2 linked regions of the Mucilaginibacter gracilis genome follow. The protein of the gene in region 1 interacts with the protein of each later gene in a pairwise test. Links are inferred from orthologs where the notes say so. Each region holds a gene or a part of one and is shown in the gene's direction. Other genes may lie near its edges.

Region 1 (17,140 bases):
TTGAGCGGCAGAATCTAAATTATTTTATTCTGTTAATGCTATACACAAGTGTATAACATTAACAGAATAAAAATTAATACTCCAACAGCACATGCGGTTTAAAGGTATCGGTTTTTACTTCAGCTTTTAGTTCGTGCAAAATATTGTAGAGGCCAAAGTTGGTGCGGTTAACGTATATAAAATGTTTAACGCCGCGGGCTTGTTTAAACTCGGGCATGCGGGCTATTTTTTCGCCAAAGCTGTATAGGTTATCAAAAAAGGCATTTTCGCCAAAGTCGAACGAGCCTGTCATGTAGGGTTGGGCAAACAGGCTTATCATCTCTTTATACTGAGTGTAATAAAACTCAATTTGCTGGGGCGTATCTTTAGCGTTTATCATTTCCAACTGGCGGAAGGCTTTTAGGGTTTCTTCTTTGTTTTCCAGCAAGTCGGTTGAGGTGGTGGAGAAGAAGGGGTAATAAAAGTCATCCGGAAGTTCTTTAATGCAGCCAAAATCAATAATGCCCAGTTTGCCCTCGGGAGTTATTAAAAAATTGCCGGGGTGCGGGTCGGCGTGTACGGCGCGTAATTCGTGTTGTTGAAAGTTGTAAAAATCCCACATGGCCTGGCCTATCTGGTTGCGCAATTGTTGCGATGGGTTGGTTGCCAAAAATTCTTTTAAGTGCATGCCATCAATCCAACTCATGGTAATTACCCGTTTGCCGGATAATTGGGGAAAATACTCCGGGAAAACCAAATTGTTTAAACCCGCGCAAGCCTCGGAGAACTCGATAGAGCGGCGTACTTCCAGTTCGTAATCGGTTTCTTCAACAAGGCGTTCTTCAACCTCGTTCATGTAAACATCAAGTTCGCGCTCGCTCATGCCCAAAAGGCGGAATGCAAAGGGTTTAACCAACTTTAAATCGCTCGATATGGAATCGCCTACGCCGGGGTATTGAATTTTTACCGCCAGTTTTTTGCCATTCAGTTCGGCACGGTGTACCTGGCCTATAGAGGCCGCGTTGGTTGATCGTAATTCAAATTTATCGTAAATCTGTTCGGGCGTTTTGCCAAACATTTTCCTGAAGGTTTGCACAATAAGCGGCCCCGAAAGCGGCGGCGCGTTGTATTGCGAAAGCGAAAATTTATCGGTATAAGCTTTAGGCAACAGGTTTTTATCCATGCTCAACATCTGGGCAACCTTTAAGGCACTGCCTTTTAACTCGCTTAACGATTCGTAAATATCCGAAGCGTTATCCAGGTTAAGCTCGTCGTTATTCATTTCGGGATTAAACAGCTTTTTTGAATAGTGTTTAATATAGTTACCACCAATTTTAAACCCGGTACTAACAAACTTTGCCGAACGCTGTACTTTGGTGGTTGGTATGCTGTTTTGTTCTTTCATTTGAGTGTGTATAGTTGTTGTGTTATTGAGTTAATAGTTATTAGGGAAAATGCTATTAACTAATCGCTAAAAAGCAATTAGTTAATAGGCCGATAAGTTATGATGAAGTATCACCTTCAATAAACTTATTAACTCAATACCCCAATAACAACCTCTTAACTACATTTTAACCCCGTTTTTAGCTAGAAACTTGCCATAATCAAGCAAATTATCAATTGGGGAGCGTTGGAAAAGATCGAACGTTACATTTACGCCTTTCTCTATGGCTTCGTCGGTTTTTTCAAACCCGGCCGATATATCGTTGAGCCAAAAGTTAAGCACAAATACAAATTGAAGCCAAAGGGCATCTTTATACTTATCGGCAAAAAATTTACGATCGGTTAGTTCGCCACTTTCAATGCCATCCTGTAAAATTGCTGCGGCAAAAGCTTCAAACTCATTTTTAAGGCCCTGCCATACTTTTGGGGTTGAAAAACCTTTACTTATTTTTTTTGCACTGTAATTGGCAAAACTGCGGGTGCTTTTAGCAAGTTCAAAAAAGCTGTAAAAAAACGATAAAGCCTTTTCGCGCGATGAATATTGCGCCCAAACTTCCTGTGTTTTAATTTCGGCAATGGTTTTAGCGCCCATATCTGTCCACACGCTTTGCTCAATGCTATCAAACGATCCAAAAAACTGGTAAAACTCCTGTTCTTCCATTTCATTGTTACGGGCAAATATGTAAACAGATTTGGGTTGTTCGCCCTCGGTTAAAACATAGTCGATATAGGCGTTTTGGATGCTTTGTTTAGTAACCATTTTTTTTGTGTTTTTGGTGCTCATGTTATTTTAATGATTAATGGTTGGCGGTAAGCTGCTGAGAAACAGTTTGCAAGTATAACGTTAACCTTAAAGCTTTATGCTAGTTGGGGCGCTTAATTTTGTCAGCCGGGTGTTATAAAACAATGTTGGGCACTAATACTCGCAAAAACAGGGCGAAATGTTTAAAGGATGTCAAATAATGCAAAGCAGTGTGCATAAAAAATAAAAAATTCGCAATTTTACGTGCGACCCTTTTTTAAGGGTATCTTCGGTTGTAATTTAAGCATGAGCGAAAAAATAATACTGGTTTGGTTTAGGAACGATCTTCGCATACACGATAACGAAATCTTATTGGAGGCTATACGCAAGGCCGATAAAATTTTGCCGGTGTATTGTTTTGATCCGTTTTATTTTAAAGCCACGCATTACGGCACACTAAAAACCGGCAATTTTAGGGCCCGTTTTTTACTGGAGGCTGTTGCCGATTTGCGCCAAACCCTGCGCGAGCATGGGGCCGAGTTAATTATACGCACCGGCAACCCGGTAGATATAATAACCCAGCTTGCCGGGCAATACCAGGTAACCGAAGTTTACCACCACCGCGAAGTTGCTTTTGAAGAAACCAACATATCATCAAAAGTTGAAGCCGCCCTCTGGAAAAACAAACTTAACCTTAAACATTTTATAGGCCATACTTTTTACCACAAAGAAGATTTGCCGTTCCCGATAAAGGATATTCCGGATGTTTTTACCACGTTTCGTAAAAAGGTGGAGCGCGACAGTAATATACGTAACAGCTTTGAAACACCCGGTGCCATAAGCATACCCGCAATTGATGATGCTGGCGAACTGCCAACACTGCAACAATTGGGTTTTGAAGAACCTGTTGACGATTGCCGGGCCGTTATGCGTTTTAAAGGCGGCGAAACCGAAGCGTTAAAACACCTGCAACAATACTTTTGGGATACCGACAGACTTAAAACTTACAAACAAACCCGAAATGGTTTGCTGGGGGCGGGGTATTCGTCAAAATTTTCGCCCTGGCTATCGGTAGGCTGCCTTAGTGTGCGGCAGGTTTACTGGGAAGTTAAGCGTTATGAGCACGACAGGGGTGCAAACGACTCGACCTACTGGCTTGTTTTTGAATTGCTTTGGCGCGATTATTTTAGGTTTATGTTTAAAAAATACGGCAACCAGTTTTTTAAAGTTGGTGGCTTTAAGGGTGAAGCTCCGGAAATAGCGCCCGACCAAAATGAACTTTTTGAAAAATGGAAAGCTGGCGAAACCGGTGTACCTTTTATTGATGCCAACATGCGCGAATTAAATGCCACCGGCTTTATGAGCAACCGTGGCCGCCAAAACGTGGCCAGCTTTTTGGTGAAAGATTTAAAGGTGAACTGGACAAGAGGGGCCGCTTATTTTGAAGAAAAACTGATTGATTACTCGCCGGCAAGTAACTGGGGCAACTGGGCCTATGTAGCCGGCGTTGGTAACGACCCGCGCGAGAACCGCCACCTGAATGTGATTAAGCAGGCCGCCGAGTACGACCCTAAAGGCGAGTATGTTAAAACCTGGATACCTGCCTTGGCGCTTATACCTGCCAAATTGGTGCAAACGCCATTTTTTTTAACCCCTAACGAGCTAAACGCCTATAAATTGGAGCTGGGGGTTGATTATCCCCAATTAATTATCGACCCGGTTTGGCCATCTGTAAACGACAGGGGTGCCACAGTATCAACCTAAATTTGTAGCCCCTGGGCGGTTAAATACAAGTTACCTTATATCTTCGCTGTGGTCGTTCAAAAAGTTTTCGCCACCCCATATTTTTTGCGAACTCCATTTTTGTGGTGCATCTGCCCAAAAGGCATCACTATCGGGCAATCCCAATGGTAAAAAAATATTGGTGCATATGTATAAACTCCCCTGGTTATTGTAAAAGTCGGCCAGGTCTGGCTGCGAGCCGTAAAGGCCAATGGTTAGCCAGCCGTTTAAATAAGTAGTGGGGCTTTGCAGCGTTTTACGTATTACTGCGGTGAGTGCGCAGCGCACCTGTGCTGCACTTAGTGCCTGGGGCAATGCTTTACGCCAGGCCATATCGGCAAGGTGATGAAATGCCGCACCGCGGTAAACTATAGAACGGCCCGTTGCCGGGTAAGTGCCATCGGTATTAATTAACCGCTCCTGTATAATAGCATACCGCTCGTTACGTTTTTTAATTTTCTCGGCAATGGTTTGATAAGCGTTGGTTTTTTTACCTATAACATCAACCACGGTAGTTAAAAAAGGGTGTATAACGTAGCTGTTATAGTAGTCGTAGGCAAAGTATTCGCCATCGGTGTACATGCCATCGCCGGCGTACCATTGTTCTAATTGGCGTATGGCATAATCAATACGTACCACATCGTAATCAAAACCAAAATTGCATAAAAAGGCCTCGTTCATGGCCGAAAACAATAACCAATTAGAAAAAGGCGGCCTAAATTGCCGTGTTACTTTAATAGAGTTAACTAATAAACGCTGCTCGTTTTTACCCAGGTGCTGCCAAAGCCATGGCGCGCGAATGAATGCATCCGAAATATAGGCAGCATCAACCAGTTGCTGGCCGCTAATATCAAAGCGCATAAAATCGCGCGAGTTGCTGTCCAGCGCATGGGTTAAGCCCTCTATAGCCCATTTTCGGTATTGTTGCCTTAGTGCCACTTCTTTAGCCTGGCCGCCTTCCAGTTGCAGCCAGGGTGCTATGCCGCTTAATACGCGGCCCAATACTTCAACATACATTACTTTTAAACGGGTTTCGCGGTTATCTGTATGTTTAGATACTATTTGGGGCATTACTATTTTTAAGCTGTCGTGGGCAAGGCTCATTAAAACCGGTTTAACCATTTTATCTAACTGGTTAAGCCAATATTGCCTATCGGGTAGGGTTGAAGTAGCCGCTTCTGTGTTTTTTGGTTGAGCTTGGGTTATAAAGTAGGGTAACAAGCACATTACAAAGCACACAGCAACCAAATGTATTTTTGTTTTCATTTAAACAGGTAGTTAACTACCCAAAAGTAAAAAAGTAAATTAAAGCAATGCAAAAGGGCTACTAAATTTATGAGAAATGCTTTGGTGAATAGTACACTATAAATATTAGGCATTTAAAACAATATTTAAATAGCAAAACAGTTATATATTTGTATAACCAAACCAACTTGTGAACTCCTTTGAAGAATATACCTTAATTATTGGTTTGATAGCCCTGGCTATCGAAGGGGTTTCGCATGTTAAAGCGTATCTGCACAAAACCTTCCATCACGAGTAAAGCCTGAGTAGGTGTTTGTGTGTTAACGTACTACCCAAAAAGCAGGTAATTCTCATCTTGATTTCTGCATCTCGCATCTTGATTCTTTTCCCCCGGCATCGTTTGCGTAAAAACAATTCACTTTAATTAAAGATATTTCCTTTTTGTGGCTTTTATGTTTTAATTTTGCAGTGTTTTACTGATTTATATTTTCATGGATCGTCTCAGTTATCTAAATATCGACAACGCAGCCTATATCGACTCACTTCACGAAGCTTACAAACAAGACCCTGAATCTGTTGATTACGGGTGGCAAAAGTTTTTTGAAGGCTTTGATTTTGGTCAAAACGCGCAAGGGGCTTCTGTTAGCGGGGCCGCAACCCAGGCTACAACCACTGCCACTCCCGACCATATTTTAAAAGAAATTAACGTGCTCAATATGATTAACGGCTACCGTGCCCGTGGTCATTTGTTTACCCAAACCAACCCGGTTAGGGAGCGCCGCAAGTATTTCCCAGGTAAGGAGCTTGAAACTTTTGGCCTGAGCGATGCCGACCTTGATACCGTGTTTAACGCCGGAACCGAAGTTGGTTTAGGAGCCGCCAAACTGCGTGATATACACGATATGCTTGAGCAAACCTATTGCCAGGCTATTGGTGCCGAGTACCGCTACATTAGGAACCCGATAAAAATGAAGTGGTTTGAGGATAGGATGGAAAAGGTGCGCAATATGCCAACTTTTTCTACCGACGAAAAAAAGCGTATCCTCAATAAATTAAACCAGGCCGTTGTATTCGAAAACTTTTTAGGTACTAAGTTTTTAGGCCAAAAGCGTTTTTCGTTAGAAGGCGCGGAGGCTTTGATACCGGCTCTTGATTCGGTTATTGAAAAAGGTGCCGATTTGGGCCTCGAAGAATTTGTGATTGGTATGGCTCACCGCGGACGTTTAAACGTGCTGGTGAACATCATGAAAAAATCGTACAAAGAGGTTTTCTCGGAGTTTCAGGGTAAAAGCTACGATGCCGATTCGTCATTTGGTGGCGACGTAAAATACCACCTTGGTTACTCAAACGATATTGAAACTACTAACGGCAAAAAAGTTCACCTGAGCCTTTGCCCCAACCCATCGCACCTGGAAACTGTAAACCCTATTGTTGAAGGTTTGGTACGATCGAAAATTGATTTTAAATACGAGGGCGATTATAAAAAAATTGCACCTATATTAATACACGGCGATGCGGCAGTTGCCGGCCAGGGTATTGTTTACGAGGTTTTGCAAATGTCGAAACTGGATGGCTACCGCACGGGTGGTACAATCCATTTGGTTATTAACAACCAAATAGGTTTTACAACCAACACAAAAGATGCGCGCTCAAGTACCTATTGTACCGATGTTGCCAAAACTGTGTTATCGCCGGTATTGCACGTAAACGGAGATGATGCCGAAGCTTTGGCTTACGCCATAAATTTGGCGATGGAATACCGCCAAACTTTTCACGAAGATGTATTTATTGATATTTTATGCTACCGCCGCTACGGGCACAACGAGGCCGATGAGCCTAAGTTTACCCAGCCGCTGCTGTATAAAGCTATAGAATCGCACGCTAACCCGCGTGATATTTACAACCAGAAACTGATTGCAAACGGAAGCGTTGGTGCAACTTATGCTGCCGAAATAGAAAAGGCTTTTAAAGCGCAACTGCAAACCATGCTTGACGAAAGTAAGGCCGAAGACCGGTTTACCGAAAGCAAGCCCATGTATAGCGGTGCGTGGCAGGGTTTACACATAGCCAACGAAAAGGAATTGAATGCATCGCCTGATACTTCGATATCCGAAGATGAATTTATGGCTATTGGAAAAGGGTTAACCACTTTGCCAAAGGATAAAGATTTTTTTAAAAAAATAGAGAAACTTTTTGAAGACCGTAGCAATATGGTTAAAAAAACCAAGGTTTTTGATTGGGCCATGGGCGAGTTAATTGCTTATGGAAGTTTACTGAAAGAAAACCACCGCGTGCGCCTAAGCGGCGAGGATGTTAAGCGTGGTACGTTTTCTCACCGGCATGCTGTTTTAACGCTCGAAGACTCGGAAGAGGAATATACACCCTTAAATACTTTGGGTACCGAAGCTAAATTTGATGTTTACAACTCGCTGCTATCAGAGTATGGTGTTTTAGGTTTTGAATATGGCTACGCTTTGGCAGACCCTAATGCATTAACCATTTGGGAAGCGCAATTTGGCGACTTTTATAACGGCGCCCAAATTATAGTTGACCAATACATAGCCAGTGCCGAAACCAAATGGCAACGTGGCAATGGTTTGGTAATGTTATTACCACACGGTTACGAGGGGCAGGGTCCCGAGCATTCGTCGGCCCGTATTGAGCGTTTTATGGAGCTTTGCGCCGATAGCAATATCCAGGTTGTAAACTGTAGCACACCTGCAAACTTTTTCCACGTGTTGCGCCGCCAGTTGCACCGCGAGTTTCGTAAGCCATTAATTGTGTTTACACCAAAGAGTTTGCTGCGTAACCCGCAATGTGTATCGCCGATGGAAGAGTTTACCCAAGGCAAGTTTCGCGAATTGATTGAGGATAGCTTTGTGACCGAAAAGAGCGTTAAACGCGTTCTGTTTTGCTCGGGCAAAATATATTACGATTTGTTAGAGAAACAGCAAACCGACAAACGTAAAGATGTAGCCATTGTACGTATTGAGCAATTGTACCCTACGCCAATGGTTGCCATGCAAAAGGTGAAAACCAAATATGTAAATGCCACCGAATTTTTCTGGGTGCAGGAAGAACCCGAGAATATGGGTGCATGGCCGTATATGTGCCGCAAGTTCCGCAAAAGCGAGTTACAACTTGAAGTTATTTCGCGCAAGGAAAGCAGCAGTACTGCCACCGGTTATGCTAAACAACATACATCGCAACAGTTGTATATTGTGAGTAAGGCTTTTAGTGCCCCTGCCGGAGAAGAGGTAAAAGAATCGATTAAAAAGACCGCCGAAAAAATGGCCACAACAAGTGCCGATTAATACGTTACACTAAATAATATTATGAGTTTAGAAATCAAGGTTCCGCCGGTAGGCGAATCAATTACCGAAGTTACTTTGTCGCAATGGTTAAAAAAAGATGGCGACACGGTTGAAATGGATGAAGTGATTGCCGAATTAGAATCAGATAAAGCCACATTTGAGTTAACTGCCGAAAAAGCCGGAATTTTAAAAACTATTGCTAAAGAAGGTGATGTTATACCCGTAGGTGGTGTAGTATGCTCAATTGAAGAAGCAGGCGCACCGGCAGCAGCAACACAAGCTGTTGCAGCAAGTGCAGCACCAGCAGCACCCGTTGAAGAAAAAACAGCACCTGTTGCAGCACCAGCTCCGGCAGCATCTGAAGCAAAAGCGATTGACGTAAAAGTTCCGCCTGTTGGCGAATCTATCACCGAAGTAACTTTATCGCGCTGGATAAAAAAGGATGGCGACACTGTTGCGATGGATGAGGCTATTGCCGAATTAGAATCGGACAAGGCCACATTCGAGCTTACCGCCGAGCAAGCCGGAACCTTAAAAACCATAGCCAAAGAAGGCGATGTGTTGCCAATTGGTGCTGTAGTTTGCAGCATTAGCGGTGGCGGTGCTTCTGCCCCGGCACCTGCACCTGTTGCAGCAGCCGCTGCAAGCACGCCTGCTACACAAGTGGTAGCCGCCGATAAAAATACTTATGCATCGGGCACGCCATCACCGGCAGCCGGTAAAATATTAGCCGAAAAAGGCATTGATGCCAAAGGCGTAAACGGTACCGGTGTAGATGGCCGGATTACCAAAGAAGACGCGCTTAACGCCCAGAAGGCAAGCCCTAAGCCGGAAGCCGTTAGCGCTAAGCCCGCACCAGCAGCACAACCTGCCGCACCTGTGGGCTCAAGAGTTGAGCGTCGCGAAAAAATGACTTCGTTGCGTAAAACTATAGCCAAGCGCCTGGTTGCCGTTAAACAGGAAACCGCCATGTTAACTACCTTTAACGAGGTTGATATGGCCCCAATAATGGAACTGCGCAGCAAATACAAAGATAAGTTTAAAGAAAAACATGGCGTAGGCTTAGGCTTTATGTCGTTTTTTACCAAAGCTGTTTGCGAGGCCCTTAAAGATTGGCCTGCAGTAGGTGCCCGTATAGATGGCGACGAAATTGTTTACAGCCAATTTGCAGATATATCAATAGCCGTTTCGGCACCTAAGGGTTTGGTAGTTCCTATCATCCGCAATGCGGGCGATATGAGCCTTGCCGAAATTGAAAAGGCCGTTGTTGCTTTAGCCGGTAAGGCCCGCGATGGTAAATTAACTATTGAGGATATGACAGGCGGAACATTTACCATTACCAATGGTGGTATATTTGGTTCCATGATGTCTACCCCAATCATTAATTCGCCGCAATCTGCCATATTAGGTATGCACAATATTATTGAGCGCCCCGTAGCAGTAAACGGCCAAGTAGTTATCCGCCCCATGATGTACCTCGCACTATCATACGATCACCGCATTATTGATGGCCGCGAATCGGTAAGTTTCCTGGTACGTGTAAAGCAATTATTAGAAGATCCCGCAAGGTTGTTGTTGGGTGTATAGTCCCACAGACCCCTAAAAAGGTAGTAAAATATGAAGACCCGGTTTATCCGGGTTTTTTTATGGAATGAGCTTTTAGCTTTGCCAACTTTTTAAAAGTTGGCAAAGCTCTGTATCTTTCGGAATCACCTGTTTTTGATTAAACAATCTTACTCATAGCCACAGCGGTGCCAATATGTAAACCTTCGTGAAAGGGTAAAAAGGCCACTGCTTCGGTAACGTTGTTTAGGGTAACACCGTAACGGGTTGTCCAGCTTGGGTAGTTGGCAAACATATCGGTTTGCAGGTGTGCTTCCAGTTGTGTTAGTGTTGAGGTAAAAAGGTGTTTTATTTCATCAAATTCGGCCATATCAAAAAACCTTTCGGGTTTCGAACCGGGCTTGTAGTTGTTAAAAAACTCATCGGTTATAATTGTATCCTGGCCTGCACGTTTGTAGCAAATACCTTGTTGGGCGGCCACCATATGGCCAAGGTTCCATATTATGTTGTTTTTAAAACCTGTAGGAATATGGTTTAACTGTTCAATGGTTAATGGTTCTAAAATTTCTAATACCTTGAGGCGGGGTTTTAATATAATTTCGAGAGATTTGAGCATTGCTTTGTAATTTGGATAGGCAATATTACACAATTACCGCGAATTTAGATTTGGCAACTTTTTAAAAGTTATCGGATCTGTTGCATAAATTCGCAGTTACTATATCAAATGCAAGAAACAAAAACCATATCACCTTCCAACAAACCCATCTGGTATTTCCTGTTATTTTGGACGGCGTTTAACCTTATCCAATCGTACACACTTGAGGTACACGGCGACGAGGCTTACTACTGGATGTATTCCCGGTTTTTAGACTGGGGATATTTTGACCACCCGCCAATGGTGGCCGTTTTTATTAAAATAGGCGATAGTTTAATACACAACGAATTAGGCTTGCGCCTGTTAACTGTGCTAACCAATTCGGCTTCGTTGTACGTTATCTGGCTCATACTTAAAAGGTATGCCGTTGATGCCAAATGGTTTATATTGGTGGCAGCAAGCCTGTTTATTTTCCACATGTATGGGTTTACTACCACGCCCGATTCGCCACTGCTATTTTTTACGGTACTTTTTTATTATTTCTATCAAAAATATATTGAAAAAGACACCTGGTTGCTCGCTCTTATATTGGCGTTAATAGTAGCATGTTTACTATACAGTAAATATCATGGTGTGCTGCTTATTGGTTTTACCGTGTGTGCCAATGTAAAACTACTTACCCGCAAAACCTTTTGGCTTATTGCAGTACTGGCTGCGGTGCTGTACATTCCACACGTTTTATGGCAGATAAGCCACAACTACCCATCGCTTAAATACCATTTGGTTGACCGTTCTGCCGAGCAATACAGTGCCGAATTTACTTACCTGTATCCGCTTGGGCAGTTGGTAATGGCCGGGCCGTTGGTGGGTTGGTTTTTATTTTATGCCGCCTTTAAGGTAAAAATTAAAGATGTTTTTATGCGCACGCTGGTGGTTAATTGTATTGGCACCTTTTTGTTTTTTATGGCCACAACCTTAAAAGGCGAAGTGCAAATGCACTGGACGCTTATTGCGTTTGTACCCCTTATGATGCTGGTGCTAATTAGTTTTAAGCAATTGGTAGTGCCGCAAAAGTGGTTTTACAGGCTATCTATCATTAACATCGCTTTAATATTGTTTATACGGGTGGCACTGGTATTTCAGTTTCCGTTTGTGATGCAGGTGGGGCAGTTTAAAAGTTATTTCGGGTTCCGTAACTGGACGCAGCAGGTACACGGCATTATAGGCAATAACTATCTCATTATTCGCGACGGCTTTCAGGATCCATCTAAATACAATTATTACAGTAATTCGGCTAAAGCCATATCTTACGATTCGCGCTATTACCGTAAAACACAATACGATAGCTGGCCCATTGAAGATAGTATGCAGCACAAGCGCGCCTATTATATGCAGGATGCCTGGGAACCCGGCTTTACTACCGATTCGGTAGTTGACGAGTATAACCTCAAATGGTACACGCTTTGGGTTAACGATGTGCGCACCTATCAAAAGGTAAATATTGATGTGCCCGTAAAAACCATGAAATTAAAACCCGGCCAGCAAACAGATATCCGCATTAATATCAACAACCCGTACACGCACAATTTAGATTTTAGTAACGATAAGCAACTTCACCAGGTATATTTGGAAGCCTGCTTTTTTCAGTTGGGAAATATTAAGGGAACGCAGTTAGCTGGTGCCGATTTTAACACCATCACTATTTCGCAACTGCATGAGCGCAATTATGTTTTCCACCTTACGGCGCCGCTTGTTAAAGGCAAGTACGACCTGCTGTTTTCTATCCGTACAACACCCTTCGCGGGATCGAGAAATAGCCCCGTAATTAGTTTGGTGGTAGAGTAATGACGGATAGTGTTTAGCCGCAAGTCTTTAGTCAAAAAAAGAATGAGCTAACTTTTGACTTAGGATTTAGTACTATTAACTTAACAGAAGTCATAAAAAAAGCGGGTAACTTTTAATTGCCCGCTTTTACTATATCAATGCTGAAATTTATTACATGCGGTGTATATCGCCCGAACCGTGTGTTGAGGTTGAAACCTGTTTAGGCGAACCTGCATAGCGGATATCGCCGGAGCCGGAAACCGAGGCGTCGATTTTTTCGCTGGCGTATACCGTAGCATCGCCCGAACCGCTTACGTGAACTATGGAGGTGCCGGTTGCTAAATCGTGTGCAGAAACATCGCCCGAGCCAGATACGGTAATGTTAGAGTAATCGGCCCTGCCGCTAACCTTTAAATCGCCGGAGCCGGAAACGCCTGCTTCAAAGTTTTTTACATGCACCTTGCCCAATACATCTCCCGAGCCCGATATGCGTATTTTTAGGCTATTGGTGGTGATGCCATCCTTAAAAAAAACATCGCCCGAGCCTGAAACGCCTATGCTGTTAATATCTTTGGCGTTAATGTAAATTGCCATTTTTTTATTGCTGCCAAACCAGTTTCCCCAACCATTCTCGTTACGGCTGTATATTTTTAAAACACCGCCCTGTACCTCGGTTATTATTTTATCAATCACGTTGGCCGGGGCCTCAACATTTACCGATTCGGTTGCGCCCTGGGTAATATAAACATCGTACGAACCGGAAAGCTGTATGGCATTAAAACCTGTTAAGTGCCTGTTTTGGGTTTCAGCAAAAGCTGTATTTATAAAAAGCAGCGCGGCTGCTGTAAATAAAAGTTTGGTCAGTAATTTCATAATTGTATCCGTTTTTTTATTTAAGACGCGCGCGAGATAGGTTTGGTTACATGAAAAGTAAAATAGATTAAGCCGAACCGTTTTGATTATTGCCTGAATTTGCTGAAAGGGGCTATTAAAAAAAAACTCCCTTGGGGAGAGCCTATGTTAGCCTACTCTTTGATTACCGCCGCGCAAAAGCGCCGTTAGGTGCAATATGCAGGTAAAAAAACACCCGCATATTGCACCTAACGGCGCAGAAAACACTTTACTCCCCCTTTAGGGAGCTGGGGGTTAATCAACCAATACGCCTATGTAATAGTTAAAAGTATCAACCTCTAAATTTTCTTTAGTGATGCCCGGCATGCTCACGGGGCGCAAATAGGTTGATGGCGATATATAAATGTATTGGCCGCCTTTGGCCCTTACTTTTACCGGCATGGTAAAGCCGTTAACATCGGCTATCCAGCGGCAGTAGGTTTTATCGTTATCAAACCTAAACTCTAATACAGGGATGTTTTTGTGGCGAAGGTATTGATCGAAAATGGTTGTTAAATCCATACCCGATTGCTGATTAATGTAGTTTATAATATCGGGGGTGGTTACCGTTTGGTGATAAAAAGTTTTGTTTAATCCGCGCAGTATTTGTCGCCATTTTTCATCATCGTTAATAACGGTACGTACCATATTAAGCAGGTTGCCGCCCTTATAATACATATCGCCCGATCCTTCTTTGTTTACGTTGTAGGTGCCAATAATGGGTTCGTCGTTCCGGATGGCGCGGCGTGTGCCATGCACATATTCCTGACCGGCTTGTTTGCCGTAATAGTACTCGGTAAATAACGACTCTGAGTAGTTGGTGAACCCTTCGTGTATCCACATATCGGCAATATCTTTATCGGTAATGTTGTTGCCAAACCACTCATGGCCGCTTTCGTGAACAATAATAAAGTCCCATTTTAATCCCCAGCCCGTTCCCGATAAGTCGCGGCCTAAATAGCCGTTTTGAAATTTATTACCATAGGTTACGGCACTTTGGTGCTCCATACCTAAATAATGCGTTTCAACAAGTTTATAGCCATCCTGGTACCAGGGGTATGGGCCAAACCAATGCTCAAATGCTTTTAGCATAGGTTTTACGTTAGCATCAAATTGCTTTTTTGCTTTTGCCAAATGCTCGGGCAATACCCAATAATCCAGGGTGAGTTTGCCTTTTTCACCATCGTAGGTATCGGCTATGTGCTGGTAATCGCCAATATTGACCGAAACATCGTAGTTGTTAATGGGGTTGGCAACAAACCAATCAAAACGGGTGTATCCATCCTTTAAATCGGTAGTTTTGCGTAAACGGCCGTTTGAAACATCCTTTAAGCCTTTTGGCACGCTAATGCTAATCATCATGCTGTCTACTTCGTCAAAAAGCTGGTCTTTATTTGGCCACCAACAGCTTGCGCCAATGCCCTCGCAGGCGGTAGATACCCAGGGTTTACCTAACGAATCGGCAGCGAAAACAAAGCCTCCATCCCAGGGTGCATTGCTGGCTATGGTTGGCTTGCCACTGTAGTAAACGGTAAACTGCTCTTTGCTTCCCTTGGCTATGGTTTTTGGGAAGGTTACAAACACGGCATTAAACTCGCGGGTATAAGGCAATGGCTTGCCCTGGTATAAAATGTTGTTGATGGTGAGGTTTGCAAAAAGGTCGAACTGTAGTTTACTAAAATCGGTAGTGGCGGTAAATTTGAACAGATTGCTGCCGCTGATGGCTTTTTGGTCGATATCAACTTTAACATCAAGGTGGTAATAATTAATATCGTAACAGGTGCGCAGCGGCGACGTAGTGCTGCCGCGTAAGCTATCGGCATGGGTAAATGCAGGGCGGGAGCGTTGGGCCAGGGCACTTAGGGCACATGTACCTATAATAAATACGGTTGTTAAAAGGCGGTGTAGTTTCATTATGTATTGTTTAAAAATGCTCTTTTCGTTATTTGTTACCAATATGTTTTTATTCTAATCTTGAGCGTAAGTCCATCATACGATAAACGATTTTTTTATTCCCTCCTCGGGGAGGGGTGCGTTAGGCTGTGAAGGTGCAGGGAGGGGTTTATTCGCCTTGTTCTCGCATAAACCCATCCCTGCACCCTCCCGTTGGGATGGAATCGCACCACCCCAATGCTTGAAACTTATATTCTGTCCCTTATTATTAAAAATTCGAAACTGAACTGTTTTATGGTTATTGCAACACCGTTACCTTTACGCTCGAAGCTGCCGCATCATTATGAAATATTTTAATGGTAGCCTTCTGGAAATCAGAATCCTTCGCCTTATAAATATCAACAAATTTTTGCGGATTACGATCAACAAGCGGGAACCATGAGCTTTGTACCTGTATCATGATGCGGTGCCCTTTTTTAAAGGTGTGGGCAACATCGGGCAGGTTGTAGTTAATGTTGGTTACCTGGCCCGGAACCATAGCCTGCGGGTTGGTGAACGATTTGCGGTAACGGCCACGAAATATTTCGCCGCGAACCAGCATTTGGTAGCCTGCCAGGGTTATGTTTTTGGGATTAGGAACCGGGTTTGGAAAATCGTCGGGGAAAACATCTATCAGTTTCACAACAAAATCGGCATCGGTGCCGGTGGTTGATGCAAACAGGTTGGCCACAACGGGGCCGGTTAAGGTGATGTCATCAGCTAAAACCTCAGTTTGGTAGGTTTTAACATCGGGGCGGCGGGAGGCAAAGCGTTGGTCGTCTATCATGTATTCGCGGGTGCGGCGTTCCTGTATGCCATCCTGGTAGGGTACGGGTGCGGCAGGGTCGCTCACATACTCATCGAACGAGGCCGTTTTGGTTTTAGCCGGCGCGAAAGAAAGTTTGCCGTTAGCCTGAAGATATAAAGTTTTTTCTACCGTGTTTTGGGGTGGCCAGGTATTAAACTTATGCCACTCGTTGCTGCCGGTTACAAATATGGTAGCTTCGGGGAGTTGCATATCGCCTTTATCTTTTAAATAATAATTAAAAAAGGGTAGCTCCACGTTTTCGCGAAACCAAAGGCTTGTTTTTTGTCCGAAATTTTGATCGCCAAATGTTTCGCCGTCGCCGCGTTCCCAGCCGCCGTGAAACCAGGGGCCCATAACCAGCATGTTTGTATGCGTTTGCGGGTTTTGCTTTTCTAAAGCCTGATAGGTATGCAAAGCGCCAAAGCAGTCTTCGGCATCAAAAAAACCGCCTACAACCATAGTGGCAGGCTTAATGTTTGTTAAATGCGGGCGAATGTTCATACCCTGCCAAAAGGCATCGTAATTGGGGTGGTTCATCATGTTATCCCAAAACTTAACCGAATCGCCAAGGTATTTCTTTTTAAAGTTGGGCAGTGCGCCTAATTCCAGGTAAAATTTATAATTATCGTGCTGGGTATATTTAACGCCGTTTTTAAACAAATCGGGCGTTAATGGCTTTGCCCGCGGTACGCCAAAGCTGGTTAAAAAAGAAAAGGCATCCATTTGGAAAAAGGCACCATTGTGATGAAAATCGTCGCCAATAAACCACTCGGTAACGGGTGCCTGCGGCGATACCGCTTTTAACGCCGGGTGCGCATTTGGTAACGATGCGGTTGAGTAAAAACCCGGGTAGGAGATACCCTCAATGCCTACCCTGCCATTGTTATTGGGCAGGTTTTTAACCAGCCAGTCAATGGTGTCATAAGTATCAGTGCTTTCGTCAATTTGCTGGTTGCTGGTTTTGTTATCAATTTGTGGGCGAACGTCAACAAAATCGCCTTCGCTCATCCAGCGGCCACGTA
Region 2 (7,278 bases), 1.2 Mb from region 1 along the record:
TTGACACTTTTTTTATATGATTTTGACACCTTTTTTGACACCTTTTTTGACACCTGAACCCCTAAAAACAGCCTTTACGATATGAAAAACACATCCTTTTGGCTCGTAAAAAGTGAACCTGTAAAATATAGCTGGGAAAAATTTAATCAGGATGGCCGCACCTTTTGGGATGGCGTTCGTAATTACCAGGCGCGTAATAACCTGCGCGATATGCGCGAAGGCGATTTGGTTTTATTTTACCATAGTAACGATGGTAAGGAGGTGGTGGGAATAGCCAAAGTTGTAAAAGAAAGCTACCAGGACCCTACTACCGATGATAAAAACTGGGTAGTGGTTGATTTGTCGCCCGTGGAGACCTTGAAAAAAGCAGTAACGCTCGAAACCATTAAAGCCGACCCGCAATTGGCTAACATTAGTTTGGTGCGCCAGGGCCGCTTATCGGTAATGCTGCTAAAACAGGAAGAGTTTGACAGGATATTAGAGTTGGGCAATCCTCAAACCTTATAAACAGTTCAAATGCAGTAATTTGTAAAATTGTGTTCGCCCTTTAGGGGGTTAGGGGGCAAATACGTACCTTTGCGGCAAATGATTGCGATTAATAACCTTACGTTCGAGATTGGTGCAAGGGCCCTTTACGATGAAGCCAACTGGCATATTAAACCCGGTGAGAAAATTGGCCTGATTGGCGCCAACGGAACCGGAAAAACCACTTTATTGAAAATTATTGTAGGCGACTATAAACCTACATCGGGCACCATATCAAAAGCTAAGGACCTGGCTATGGGTTACCTTAACCAGGATCTGCTGTCGTACGCATCAGATAAAAGCATACTGCACGTGGCAATGGAGGCCTTTGAACGCCAAAATCAATTGCATACCGAAATTGAAACTTTGCTGCAAAAACTGGAAACCGATTACTCGGAAGATTTATTGCATAAACTAAGCGACAAACAAGTAGAGTTTGAAACCTTAGATGGTTACAATATTGAATATAAGGCCCACGAAATTTTAGCCGGTTTAGGTTTTACCGAAGCTGATACCCACCGCAAGTTAGCTACCTTTTCGGGAGGCTGGCGTATGCGGGTAATGCTGGCTAAAATACTTTTACAGGCTCCGGATATTTTATTGCTGGATGAGCCTACCAATCACCTTGATTTACCATCGATACAATGGCTGGAAGATTATTTGAGATCGTTTGAAGGTGCGGTAGTTATTGTATCGCACGATAGGTGGTTTTTAGACAAGGTTATTAACCGCACAGTTGAGTCGCGCAAGGGTAAGCTTACCGTTTATGCGGGTAATTACTCCTTCTACCTGGAAGAAAAAGCTTTGCGTGGCGAGATACAAAAAGGCGAGTTTAAAAACCAGCAAGCTAAAATTAAGCAGGAAGAGAAGCTAATTGAGCGTTTCCGTGCTAAGGCATCCAAAGCAAAAATGGCGCAGTCGCGTATTAAAATGTTGGATAAACTGGAGCGTGTTGAAGATGTTGATGATGATAACCCCGAGGTTAACTTTAGTTTCCGTTTCTCCAAGCAATCTGGCAGGCACGTGATAACTTTAGAGAATATCACCAAAAAATACCCTGCCATAGATATTTTAGATGATGCCGAAGCTGTAATTGAAAAAGGTGATAAAATTGCTTTAATTGGTGCAAACGGTAAGGGTAAATCAACCTTGTTGCGTATTGTGGCCGATGCCGATAGGAATTTTGAAGGTAAAATGACTACCGGCCATAACGTTACCGAAACTTTTTTCGCGCAGCATCAGTTAGAATCGTTACACCTGGAGAACGAGATATTGCAGGAGTTGCAGGCATTTGCACCAAAAATGACGGATACCGAACTGCGCTCTATCCTGGGTTCGTTCCTGTTTACTGGCGATGATGTGTTTAAAAAGATAAAAGTACTATCGGGTGGCGAAAAATCGCGCGTGGCTTTGGCCAAGGCGCTTACCGCCGACGCCAACTTTTTAATACTGGATGAGCCCACCAACCACTTGGATATTGCATCGGTAAATATATTGATACAGGCTTTGTTACAATTTGAGGGTACTTTTATTGTGGTTAGCCACGATAGGTATTTTTTAGATAATGTTGCCAATAAGATATGGTTTATTGAAGATCAAAAGATCAAAATTTACCCCGGTACCTATGCCGAGTACGACGCCTGGCAGGCAAAACGTAAACTGGAGCCAAAGGCTGCTACGCCTGCGCCTCAGCCTAAAAAGGAAGAGAAAAAGCCCGAACCTGTTAAACAGCAACAGCCAACCGAAGATAAATCAAAACAGTTAAAAAAGCTGAACCAGGATTTAACCAAAATGGAAGAAAAGGTTGCCGAACTTGAAGCAGCGGTAAAGCAACTGGAAACCAAACTGGCCGAAAGTGGTGTTTATAATGATGCAGCAAAATCTAAGGAAGTAAACGCCTCTTACCAACAAAAAAAGGCTGAACTTAAAAAAGTACAGGATGAGTGGGAAACTTTAGCCGGGCAAATATTAGAACTGGAAGCTTAGGCCAATAAAAAATGTCATTGCGAGGGACGAAGCAACCGCTCAGGTGGCATATTTGCCCTGGTAGTTCGCTGTTCTACGTGCGGTTGCCACGCTATCGCTCGCAATGACAAATTTTTAGTTTTTCATAGTTACGCAGTGAAAGAATTGACGAACTCGCATGATAAAAATCCAGTTATTCTTCATCTTGTTTTTCATCAAGGCGAGCACCTTGGCCCAGGTAACCTATGATGATCGGGTTTACCTGCCCGGCATCAAATCGGTTGAGTTTTACAATACCAGCAAGGCACAATCGTTCCCGGTTATCAATTTAAAATCGAGCGACGTATTGTTGCTGGCCTTCGACGATTTAAAGGGCGGCACAAGGTATTTAAACTACACCATACAGCATTGCGATGCCAACTGGAACCCATCGCAACTATCGCCAACGGAATACTTGCAAAGCTTTACCGACGACCGCATAACCGATTATCGCTATTCCAGCAATACTTTTCAAAAATATACCCATTACGAAGTTACTTTCCCCAACCAAAGCATCATTCCCAAACTGTCTGGCAATTATTTGCTCAAGGTTTATATTGATGGCGATGTGAATAAAATGGTACTAACCCGCCGTTTTTATGTGCTCGATTCTAAGGTTAGCATTAGTGCCAGTGTACAGCCATCAAATAATAACGCGCTGCGGCAAAGCAATCAAAAAATAAATTTTAACGTTAATTACGGCGGTTTGCTGGTGCAAAACCCCAATACCGATATTCGCGCACTGGTGCTGCAAAACGGGCGTACAGATAAAGCTCAAATGAACACCCAACCCGCCAATATACGCGGTAGCCAGTTGATTTACAATGATGTGAATACTAATGATTTTGCCGGAGGCAATGAGTTTAGGCATTTCGACCTGCGATCACTTAAACTGAATTCGGATAGGGTAGGGCGCATCTTTCGAGATACGGCAAATACGGTAATTTTATTGGGCGATCCTAACCGCAATCAATCAGCTTATTCGTTTCAATACGATAATAACGGAAATTTTTATATCCTGAACCAGGATGGCCAAAACCCTAAGATTGATGCCGATTACGTGCATGTTTATTTTAGTTTGGCAGGTAATAAAAACGATAACGATGGTGCGGCTTATATTGTCGGTAAGTTTAATAATTTTGAACTCAACGAGCAAAGCAAAATGCAGTTTGACAGCGGCAGAGCTCGCTTTTATACCGACTTGTACTTAAAACAAGGTGTATATGATTACGAATACATTTGGATAGATAAAAATACCAAAGTGCCGGATGAAATTGCATTTGAAGGGTCGTACTACGAAACGGAGAATGATTATCAGATATTGGTTTACTTCCGCCGGCCCGGTGCGCGGTATGAAGAGTTGGTTGGCTATACGTTATTGAATACAACGAAACGGTGACTACTCAAAACCAAAAACGTATTCTGTCGCCGGGTTATTTTGGTGGTTGTCTTAACATAGTTGTTAAAACAATTACTTTTGCCGAATGACTCCAAAATCTCCGCAAGATTCGCATACCATTATGAATGAACTGGTATTACCCAACGATACCAACACGCTAAATAATTTAATGGGAGGGCGTCTGCTGCACTGGATGGATATTGCCGCCGCAATTGCTGCTCAAAAACATTGTAACCGTATTGTGGTAACTGCGTCGGTAGATACGGTATCGTTTAAACATCCGGTTAAACTGGGCGATGTTATCAGTATCGAATCGAAGGTAACGCGGGCGTTTAATACGTCGGTTGAGGTTAGGCTGGATGTTTGGGCGCAAAATATACCATCGGGTACTAAAGTGAAGAGCAACGAAGCTTATTATACCTTTGTTGCCCTGGATGGTGATAGCCGTGTAGTGCCCGTGCCCGAACTGATACCCCAAACAGAGGAGGATTTGATGTATTTTGACGGTGCATTGCGCCGCCGCCAATTGCGTTTGGTTTTAGCAGGCCGTATGAAAGCCGAAGACGCCACCGAACTTAAAGCGTTGTTTTTTAAAGCATAGCCATATTGCTTTTAAGTAATACAATTGCGATATTTATATAGTTAAACTATTGCATGCAATTTATGAAGAAGCTTGCCTTAACTGTTTTAATAATAGCAGGTGTATTTGCGTTTGGCCATGCACAAACTATAGATACTACAAAACAAAAAAAGGATACAGTTGCCGTAAAAAGTAAACTTGCGGATGGTTCGTCGTTTGATAGAGCGATTGTAATTGCCGAAACTAGCGAGCGTACTGGCAACCCGGCAGAGTATTTATGGATAAAAAACAATTATCCAAACAGTAGGGTAAAGGGGCAAACGTTAAGCTATCGCAATAAAAAGCCTTACGACATTTTACACATTATTAATGCCGAGGGCGTGGCGCTTGATATTTACTTTGATATTTCAAATTTTTTCGGCAAGTTTTAGTAAATAGCAACATAAATGCGCAAAGCCAGCGTTTAAATTACAAAATGAATTATAAGGCATCTGTTTTTACTATACTGTTTGCATTAGTTAGCCTTTGTGCAGTGGCCCAAAGCAAAACTGTGCATTTGCTCAATATACAACAACTGGAAAAAAGGGTAAGCAACCCCGATACGGTTTATATAGTTAACTTTTGGGCAACCTGGTGCGGCCCATGTGTTAAGGAATTGCCAAATTTCGATGAGCTACAGCAGGCTTACAAAAACAAGCCGGTAAAAGTGTTGTTGATAAGTATGGATTTTAAATCGAAACTAAACGAGGTTAATGCTTTTGCCAAAACGCGTAAGTTGATAAGCGAAGTATATTTGGCTGACAAGCCCAGCGACCAGGACTTTATTGATGCTATTGATAAAAAATGGAGTGGAGCTTTGCCGGGTACTTTAGTGGTCAATACAAAAAAACATTTCCGTGAGTTTTATGAGCGGGAGTTTACTTTTAACGAATTAAATAAATTATACCAAACCAATAAATAACAAAAAAATCATGAAAAAAATTTTGGCCGTATTGCTGTTTGCCGCTATCGGTTTAACAGCTTTTAAAACAGCAGATAACACGGGTTACAAAGTTGGCGATGTTGCTGCCGATTTTAAACTGAAAAATGTTGATGGTAAAATGGTATCGCTGGCCGATTATAAATCGGCAAAGGGTTACATTGTGGTATTTACCTGCAACCATTGCCCATATGCCAAAGCTTACGAAAGCCGCATTATGGACCTTGATAAAATGTATGCGCCTAAAGGCTACCCGGTTATTGCTATTAGCCCTAACGACCCGGTGAGCGAACCACAAGACTCATTCGACAATATGAAAAAGCTTGCTGCCGAGAAGAAATACACCTTTCCGTATACTATTGACGAAACTCAGGATGTAACCCGTGCCTACGGTGCTAAGGCAACGCCACATGTTTACGTGCTGCAAAGAACAACAATAGGTAATGTGGTAAAATACATAGGTGCTATTGATAACGATACCGAAGGAACAAACCCTGCGCGCATTAAATATGTTGAAGCCGCAGTTAACGCCCTGCTAATTAGTAAAACTATTGAAACCAATACTACTAAGGCCATTGGCTGCTCAATTAAGTGGAAAAAAGGAGCGTGATCTAAATGTGCGAATGAGTTAATGTGCAAGTGTGCAAATTAATAAATAGAGGCGATGTGGCAAAAACCACATCGCCTCTATCGTTTATATCATTATTAAAAAGTAAATCTGCACACCTGCACATTTACTCATCTGCACATTAACAAATTATGCCTTTACTTCGGTTACTTTGGTAACTTCAATAGTGTCGTCGGTAACTTTGCCTTCTACGGTTACCTTTTTGCCGGCATATTTGGTTACCTCTTTTTGGTTGGATATTTTATAAACTTTATCGCCAACAACCAGCACCGCTGCCGATCCGCCTTTAATGCATTTGGCTGCACATGCGGCATGCTCTGCCGTGTTGGCTTTGCCTTTAGCAGCGCACATGGCATCGCCAATGTAACCTGTTAGTGTTGGCCCGTCGCCAATTTTGTTTATTGCAAAGGCGGCACTCATTGATAGCGCCATCACAAATAATAAAAGGTACTTTTTCATGTTAATTTGGTTTTTAATGTATTGGTAATCAAACTTAAATAAGTTTAATCAATTATCCAAAGGCTCATAGCCGATATGCACCAAAGGTTAGCCTCTGCCCCATAATCTCGTCAAACAACTTCCCGCGTTCATAAACCAAATTACCCGATACCACAGTATGCGTAATGTTTGAGCGAAACTCTTGCCCTTCGAATGGGCTCCAGCCACATTTGTATAGGATGTTTTGCTTATTAACCGTCCAGGGCAGGTTGAGGTTCACCAAAACCAAATCGGCCCAATAGCCTTCGCGAATGAAGCCGCGTTTTTGTACATTAAAACATATAGCGGGGTTGTGGGCCATCTTTTCAACCACTTGTTCTAAGGTTAGCTTGCCTTGGTGGTGCATTTCTAAAACGGCGGGTAAGGCGTGTTGTACCAATGGCCCGCCGGATGGTGCTTCTAAGTATGTTTTTGACTTTTCTTCTGCGGTATGTGGCGCGTGGTCGGTAGCAATAATATCAATACGGCCATCCAGCAAAGCGGCTAAAATAGCATCGCGGTCGGCGAGGGTTTTAACCGCCGGGTTCCATTTTATCAGGTTGCCTTTAGTTTCGTAATCAGCATCGCTAAACCAAAGGTGGTGTACGCACGCCTCGGCAGTAATTTTTTTATCCTTTAGCGGGATGCTGTTGTCAAATAAATGCGTTTCCCTTTCGGTGGAGATA

What was found.
Region 2: the proteins of BDD43_RS08750 (region 1) and BDD43_RS13955 interact in binary tests that used the Escherichia coli proteins (3 or more experiments, as listed by UniProt). The link is inferred for Mucilaginibacter gracilis from one-to-one orthologs.

Annotation. Positions count from the first base shown.
Region 1 is NZ_RBKU01000001.1:2,023,555-2,040,694, forward strand. The notes cover bases 5,358-8,705. They hold BDD43_RS08750 (2-oxoglutarate dehydrogenase E1 component), read left to right. Parts: upstream 5,358-5,682; coding sequence 5,683-8,505; downstream 8,506-8,705. Other genes in these bases: odhB (2-oxoglutarate dehydrogenase complex dihydrolipoyllysine-residue succinyltransferase), read left to right, coding at 8,527-8,705. Also shown: BDD43_RS08730 (ABC1 kinase family protein), read right to left, coding at 74-1,384; BDD43_RS08735 (TetR family transcriptional regulator C-terminal domain-containing protein), read right to left, coding at 1,544-2,206; BDD43_RS08740 (DASH family cryptochrome), read left to right, coding at 2,471-3,928; BDD43_RS08745 (DUF2264 domain-containing protein), read right to left, coding at 3,959-5,212; more of odhB, read left to right, coding at 8,706-10,092; BDD43_RS08760 (DinB family protein), read right to left, coding at 10,229-10,684; BDD43_RS08765 (ArnT family glycosyltransferase), read left to right, coding at 10,793-12,508; BDD43_RS08770 (head GIN domain-containing protein), read right to left, coding at 12,659-13,360; BDD43_RS08775 (M1 family metallopeptidase), read right to left, coding at 13,634-15,292; BDD43_RS08780 (CocE/NonD family hydrolase), read right to left, coding at 15,570-17,140. UniProt on the Escherichia coli protein: E1 component of the 2-oxoglutarate dehydrogenase (OGDH) complex which catalyzes the decarboxylation of 2-oxoglutarate, the first step in the conversion of 2-oxoglutarate to succinyl-CoA and CO(2).
Region 2 is NZ_RBKU01000001.1:3,232,153-3,239,430, forward strand. Bases 99-3,048 are described here. They hold BDD43_RS13955 (ABC-F family ATP-binding cassette domain-containing protein), read left to right. Parts: upstream 99-585; coding sequence 586-2,511; downstream 2,512-3,048. Other genes in these bases: BDD43_RS13950 (EVE domain-containing protein), read left to right, coding at 99-507; BDD43_RS13960 (type IX secretion system plug protein), read left to right, coding at 2,669-3,048. In the rest of the region: more of BDD43_RS13950, read left to right, coding at 82-98; more of BDD43_RS13960, read left to right, coding at 3,049-3,928; BDD43_RS13965 (acyl-CoA thioesterase), read left to right, coding at 4,014-4,529; BDD43_RS13970 (adenosylhomocysteinase), read left to right, coding at 4,592-4,939; BDD43_RS13975 (TlpA family protein disulfide reductase), read left to right, coding at 4,984-5,469; BDD43_RS13980 (thioredoxin family protein), read left to right, coding at 5,480-6,097; BDD43_RS13985 (hypothetical protein), read right to left, coding at 6,245-6,574; BDD43_RS13990 (dihydroorotase), read right to left, coding at 6,639-7,278. UniProt on the Escherichia coli protein: Genetic data indicate it may be involved in ribosome assembly or function.